Regions from separate parts of the Shewanella psychromarinicola genome, predicted to be linked through region 1. Evidence: predicted binding sites of a transcription regulator. Region 1 holds the regulator's gene; the other holds the start of a gene.
The links. The regulator FliA, encoded in region 1, starts transcription of late flagellar genes. The targets are predictions, from matches to a motif close to CTAAAGNTNNNNNNNNNNNNGCCGATA.
Positions count from the first base shown of each region.

Region 1 (3,854 bases):
TGCAAAATAATATCCATTAACTCTGAATTTACGCCGCGTTTGCGGGTGCGTAAAAGGTCGAAGGTATTTTCAGCTTCATGACAAACATCAACCATTGGACCCAGACTTAAAAAACCAGCCCCACCTTTAACGGTGTGAAATCCACGGAAAATAGCATTAAGTAAATCACTGTCATCAGGATTATTTTCAAGAGTAACGAGCTGCTCCTGTAGAAGCTCTAAAATCTCACCAGCTTCAATTAAAAAGTCCTGGAGTATCTCTTCATCAACATCAAAAGACATTAAATTGACTCCTAATTAGAAACCCAGACTTGAAAGCAGATCATCTACTTCATCTTGACCAGTTACCACATCTTCACGCCGTTCAGCATGCATAATGGGACCTTCTGCTTCTATTTTATTATCGTTTATAGTAGGCAATAATTCGCTAGCATTATCACCAAACACCGTTAGCATTGAAACCAAATTAGTTTCTACTTCACGAACTAAATCAATCACTCGACGGATCATTTGGCCTGTCAAATCTTGAAAGTCTTGTGCCATTAAAATTTGATTTAACAGCTCGCGAAGGCGATTAGAGTCATGCTCGCTATGCGACATAAACTGTTGAACATCATGACAAAGTGACTTAAATTCACCTAATTCTATATCACGACGCATCAATTTATCCCACATGGGCGTCACTGATTGTATATTGCTAATGATGGTATCGGCCAAAGGAAGACATTCTTCAACTGCATCCATGGTTTTATTTGCAGCTTGTTCTGTCATATCGATAACATAGTTCAACCTTTCTCTAGCATCCGGTATTTCGGTATTCGCTAATTCAGATAAACGGTTATCAACTTGGAAATCTTTTAGTGCACTGTGGAGTTGTCGAGTTAACTTACCGACTTCTTCAAAAAGCTCACGCTGTAATGGCGTTGCAAGCTCTCTGATGTAATCATCAGCTTCTGCTTGATTACCCGAGGTAAGCAATTCAACAAGTTCTTGGGCTTGTTCAAGAGTGACCAAGCCAGATATTGATGCCTGCATGACTTATCCTTGCTTATGCGAGTCGTTCAAAGATTTTATCTAACTTTTCTTTTAACGTAGCGGCGGTGAAAGGTTTTACTACATAACCATTTACACCTGCTTGCGCTGCAGCAATAATTTGTTCACGCTTAGCTTCAGCGGTTACCATCAATACAGGTAAATGCTTTAACGAATCATCAGCACGAATGGCTCTAAGTAAATCAATACCTTGCATTCCAGGCATGTTCCAGTCTGTTACTACAAAATCAAAATCGCCTTTTTGTAACATTGGTAGGGCTGTTGAGCCATCATCTGCTTCTTGAGTATTATTATATCCCAAGTCTCGCAACAAGTTCTTAATGATACGCCTCATTGTTGAAAAATCGTCAACAATAAGAATCTTCATATTCTTGTCCAAGGTTTCCTCCGGTGAGCTGACTCTCGTTCGCTCTATATAAGTTATTATTCTTGTGTCCAATGCTTGAGTTTGGCTTTTAACCTGAGCATTGCCTGACTTAATATCTGGCTTACTCGCGATTCGCTAACGTCAAGGATTGCACCAATTTCTTTTAAATTTAATGCTTCGTCATAATATAACGACAGCACTAACGCATCTCTTTCTGACAATGTCTTAATTGCTTCAACCAAAGCAGATTGAAATTGAATTTCAGCAAGCGAGTCAAAGGTTTCATCTGGCGATTCGTTGTCTGTGATTAACACATCTTGCGCAACACCAAGATCTTCTATACCGATGATTTTACCAACAGAAACATCATTTAAGATGTGATGGTATTCATCAAGCGACATATCAAGTTTTTCAGCAATTTCAGTATCGTGAGCATCACGTCCAAGTTTCTGCCCTAATTCATCAACCACTTGTGCAACCCGGCGATTATTACGATGAACTGAGCGTGGAACCCAGTCACCTCGGCGAATTTCATCTATCATTGCACCACGAATTCGGATACCAGCAAAGGTTTCAAATTTGGCCCCTTTACTATCATCAAATTTTGATGAGGCCTCAAGCAACCCCATCATCCCAGCTTGTAATAAGTCATCAAGTTGCACCGATGCTGGTAATCTTGCCAGCATATGATGAGCAATTTTTTTTACCAGCGGTGCATACTGTTCAACAATAGATGTTTTGTTATCGAACTGAGTATACGCTGCGGCTTTATTCACCCGTTCTTCCTTCTTGTATCGGTTTACGTTGTACAAGACGTTCAACAAAGAATTCTAAATGGCCGCCGGGCTGTTGTGGCACCGGCCAAGTCATAATTTTATTGGCTAATCCATGGTAAGCAATAGCTGAAGGAGATTTAGGATACGCTTCAACAACTAACTTTTGCTTACGAACCGCTTTACGTAAATTCTCATCAAAGGGTATTGATGCAACCAACTCTAAAGCAACATCTAAAAATCTATCGGTCACTTTACTCAGTTTTGCAAATAATTCCATACCTTCTCGCAAACTACGCACCATATTTGCCACAATTTTGAAGTGGAACACACCATGTTCACGACTTAAAATTTTAATCAGCGCATAAGCATCGGTAATCGATGTCGGCTCGTCGCAAACAACAATTAATACATCCTGTGATGCACGAGAAAAACTCAGCACCATATCTGATATTCCGGCTGCAGTATCAACAATTAAAATATCGAACTGAGTACGCATTTCACTAAATGCACGGATAAGTCCAGCATGTTGTGCTTGCGTCAATTCTACCATCGCTTGAGAACCTGACGTAGCAGGAACAATACCGATCCCTTTAGGTCCGCGCACAATGATGTCATCTAATTCGGCATCACCGGACAAAACATGAGATAAATTTTTCTCAGCCCGTATCCCCAGCATGACATCGACGTTGGCTAACCCTAAATCGGCATCAAGTACTAATACGCGTTTGCCTTTTTCAGCTAATGCAACGGCGGTATTAATTGACACACTGGTTTTGCCCACTCCGCCTTTACCACCGGATACGGCAATTACTTTAACTTTATCGTTATTTGGTTGATTCATCATACGTAAACCACTTGCTTGATCCCGTGTCATAACTTTACTCAAATGCATAGGCGTTGTCATTAGACCACGCTGTGTCTTGTGACGATTGTTGTTCTGTTTCATTTAATGCCGCCAGAGCCTGCTTAGCCAACTCTAGGGTATCAGCCACTTTCATGTCCTCAGGAACACGTTGGCCGTCAGTAACATAGCTCAATGGTAACTCATTTTGAATCAATACGCTCAAAGCACCTGCAATTGATATTGATTCATCTAACTTGGTTAAAATCGCACCCGCTAATGGGATCCGTTTAAAATGCTCAACCGCATCTTGCAATACGCGACGTTGACCGGTCGCCGACAAGACTAAGTAGCTCCTAATTGGAATTCTACTATTGGCTGTTAAATTATCTAATTGCTGATATAAACGCATATCTCGCTGCCCCATACCCGCCGTATCAATTAACACTAACTTACGATTTCTAAACTGATAAAGAATTTGTTCTAATTCAGTTAAATCATGAGCTTGTTTAACCGGACAGCCCATTATTTTGCCATAAGTGGCTAATTGCTCATAGGCGCCAATACGGTAATGATCTGTGGTAATCAATGCTACCTGCTCTGGTCCATGATGGGCGGCAAATCGGGCGGCAATTTTAGCTAAAGAAGTCGTTTTACCAACACCCGTAGGACCCACAAATGCCACAACACCACCCCGTTTGACAATATCATCGCCTTGGTTGTCGAGTAAGTTGGCTAAACTTTGCGGTAATGCGCGCACTAAATCTGCTGGGGTGTAATGTTGGCTTAATCCCGCTAGTTTAGCAGCTACTGCCGGA
Region 1 is NZ_CP034073.1:4,666,852-4,670,705, forward strand. It holds gene EGC80_RS20240 (chemotaxis protein CheA) at 1-281, opposite strand, end outside; gene EGC80_RS20245 (protein phosphatase CheZ) at 297-1,034, opposite strand; gene cheY (chemotaxis response regulator CheY) at 1,048-1,431, opposite strand; gene EGC80_RS20255 (RNA polymerase sigma factor FliA) at 1,476-2,195, opposite strand; gene EGC80_RS20260 (MinD/ParA family protein) at 2,188-3,069, opposite strand; gene flhF (flagellar biosynthesis protein FlhF) at 3,074-3,854, opposite strand, start outside.

Region 2 (3,854 bases), 2.5 Mb from region 1:
ACATTTTAACAGCGCTGAATGGTGTTAAAACCCTATTGTTAGATTTATGGCTAATGAATTTTTTGACGATAGTGATTAACGCAGTTAATCTATAGCCTTACTCGTGAGTTATTTATCTCAGATAACATTGTTTTTCAATCAACTGGATTTTATTAAAGGTGCAGATTCGTGTATGGAGATGACTTGTGCATAATATTGCGTTAATTGCGGCGCTAGAAGGCACCCGGCATCAAGTGACAACAGATTGGTTTGCTATTATGGCAATGCTAAAAACGCGTAACATGTCTGATGATGCAATTAAAATAGTGTACAACGATTTGTGTGCTGGTTTAAGGGTGACGACTCGTGGCGTGACGTTAGCTAAGGCGATGGATAGTGATCTCGATAAGAGTATTGTATAACCTAGCCAATTAAACAAAATGATGACACGCAGGACACACTTTTGTTGTTTGACTCGCTCTAATCAACTCATGCTGTTATATCGATTTGCACTGACTTATGATGCTAATGAATTGATATCAGTGTATCTTTTGGGATGCCATTATGGCTTTAATCGCTAACATTAGGATTTTTGGTCGATAAAGCACTTGGAAGAAGATCGGGATATAGTCAGTTATGTCTAAAATGACAAATTCGACTGTTGATTAAAAATGATTACTTTTTCTGCCAACTAATACACACCATTTTTATCAGTGCCGCTGGAGAAGGGTCTAGTGTTAAACGTTTAATTTTGCCTTGTTCAAAGCATACTAATTCTCCTTCGATTTCTGTCATTCGATTACAGTTTTTACAGCTTAAACTTAAGCTTTTTGCATTTAGATCTACTGCATTCGTTTTTATATTCAATACGAAACCCTCTGGACTGACGTCTCTTCAAATCACATTAAGACTGCTTATTGTGACTAATATCAAACATATTGTACACCTTTTCTCATTTTCGGCAAAGTAATCCGCGCACTAGAGCCCTGTAATTTACTGGGGTTCATGACCTACACTATTGCATATGTCGGTAATGTTTATCGAGAGTGACTGCGACCCCAGACGATTGCACAATACGAGCATGGTGGCGGGTTAAATATCTTGGATCTGTTACGCCGCATGAATGTGCGATCATGATTAAATCATAGTGTAAAAAATGATTATAGTTTGCGACACGTACCGATTTATCTTTAGGATCTAAGCCTTTTTGTAGTCGTGTATTATGAGTTGTAATGCCAGTGGGGCAAGTGTCTTTGTTACATTGCAGCGATTGAATACAGCCTAAGGCAAACATATTTCCACGGGCGGAAGCAATAAAATCGGCACCAGTGGCTAATGCCCATGCCACATATGAGGGTATGATCATTTTCCCCGTAGCAATAATTTTAATGCGTTGCTTAAAGCCGCGTTCATTCAGTAAATCAACCAGTAACGGTAAACTCTGTCGTAGTGGTAAGCCCACATTATCCATCAGAGCTTGTGGCGCTGCGCCTGTACCGCCATCGGAACTGTCTAAGGTAAAAAAGTCTGGTGCATGCTCAATACCACGGCGCTCAATTTCATCCAGGAATTCGGTTACCCAAGACATATCGCCTAACACAGCCTTAATTCCTGTTGGTTTGCCGGTAATACCTCTTACCTGATTTATCATATCGACAATGTCAGCTACGTTGTTTAATTCAATGTGTCCATTGGGGCTAATTGAGTCTTGTCCCGCTGGGATCCCGCGAATAATGGCAATTTCTTCAGTCACTTTTATGGCGGGTAAAATACCACCTTTACCGGGCTTAGCACCTTGGCTTAACTTAATTTCAAACATTTTGACTTCAGGATGCGCTGCAATTTCGGTGAGTTTTTGTGCGTCTAAATGGCCTTGAGCATTACGGACACCGTATTTAGCTGTGCCTATTTGAAATACTAAATCACAATGACCTTTTAGATGGTAAGGGCTTAATCCTCCCTCGCCAGTATTGAGCCAACAGCCTGCTTTTGCTGCGCCATGGGATAGTGCTGTAATCGCTGGACGAGACAATGCCCCAAAGCTCATTGCTGATATATGGCAAATTTTCTCGGTTATGTAAGGGTGATTACAATCGGGGCCAATGGTGACAGCGATGGTTTTATGGGTGTCATGATCATTGATGGGGAATGCTGAGTTCATGAACATTACTGCCCCCGGTTTATCTAAGATCTGAGTAGAACCAAACGCAATGGTGCGGTCAACATTTTTAGCGGCGCGATATACCCAACTGCGTTCGGCGCGATTAAATGGCAGCTCTTCGCGGTCTTGGGCAAAAAAGTATTGTCTAAAAAACTCGCCTTGTTTTTCTAGAATATACCTAAAACGGCCGATGACAGGGTAGTTATGCCGAATGGCTTGTTTAGTTTGCAGTTTATCAGCGATAAACATGTAAATTACCGCAATGAGCAAGAACCAGAATAACATTAATAAAAGACCAGAAAAAATATCTATTCCCCACATAAACCAATGTTGTTGCAGCATATTTTTGTCCTTAATTAAAATTCAGTGTGAGAGACTCAGTATGGGTGATAATGATAAAATTAATCTTATTAACTAGCCATATTAGCAATAACCAATACGAGGTAACTATATCGTTACACTTTTGACCTCGTTATCAAACGGTTTTCTTTTGCAGTAGTAAGGCATTAATTGATGCGATTGTGATGCGTTGAAGCTTACTTTTTCAATTTAGCGGTTATTGCTAATGTACACATTAACGCTGTTATTTGGGCTATCCTTTACATTATCGTTATGCAATATAGGCCTTTAGTTCGCCATTAATATCGTAAGGGGGTGAATGAGATGAATCGTTATATTTATCTATTATGACTTCAGAGATTCATTTTTTGGTCGATATTTAGGCTATCTATTATGCTAAATGAGAAATTATTATGGATGTTAACAATGCGGCTTCAACTAATGCGACCCCTGCACTAGAAAGTAAAAGCACTTCAACCCGTGCCGCCACTTCGTCAACTCAAGCCGCTTCCAATAACGCTAGCTCAGCGGTCAACTTATCCACCAAAATATCAGCGAGCCAACTCAGTCGTCAAATAATGAATAACAACATTCTGGCAGCACAAGAGGAAGTGAGCATTGCTGCCGGTGACAAGTCCATGGCATTACTTTATCGCGCCGCGATTGAAGCCATTAACGAAGAGCTTGCACCAATGCGAGGAGAAAACTCAGTCCAAAAGAGCCTTGCGAGTGGGGTGGATTACTCGCCAGAAGCAACTGCTGATCGTATTGTTAGCTTTGCAACAGCGTTTTTCTCTGTGCATCAACAACAAAACCAATCTATGGTGCTCGATGAACAAGTTGACAGCTTTATGCTCAAAATTGGAGATGCAATCGATCACGGCTTTAAAGAGGCAAGTGATATTTTGTCTGGTTTAAAAGTACTAGAGGGCGATATTGCTGCTGGTGTTGATAAAACATATGAGCTGATACAGCAAGGGTTAGCGCAATTTAGACAGGATAAGTCGACTAAAGATGGATCACAAAGCGTGACTCAAGCTACTTAGTCTCTTATGATTAAGATAGGCTTTCAGCGATAAGGATAGTGACTATGTGGACAACGGGTAAGGTAATTGAGCGCATTGATTGGAATGATAAATTATTCTCATTGCGCATCAAAGCCGATGTCGAACCTTTTATCGCAGGTCAGTTTATTAAGCTCAGCCAAATGCGTGATGAAAAGCGTGTCGCGCGGGCGTATTCACTGGTAAATTCTCCAGGTACGGATTATGTCGAAGTGCTGGCGGTGTCGGTAGAGGATGGGCAATTATCTCCAGATCTAAAAGCATTAAACCCAGGAGACACCATTGAAGTGACGCCCAAAGCGACTGGATTT
Region 2 is NZ_CP034073.1:2,010,461-2,014,314, forward strand. It holds gene EGC80_RS08730 (hypothetical protein) at 186-401, shown strand; gene EGC80_RS08735 (hypothetical protein) at 655-846, opposite strand; gene EGC80_RS08740 (FMN-binding glutamate synthase family protein) at 995-2,482, opposite strand; gene EGC80_RS08745 (DUF5610 domain-containing protein) at 2,893-3,525, shown strand; gene EGC80_RS08750 (ferredoxin--NADP reductase) at 3,570-3,854, shown strand, end outside.
Region 2: EGC80_RS08745 (DUF5610 domain-containing protein) is a predicted target of FliA. The motif match lies at 2,831-2,857, and genes of this name have one in related genera.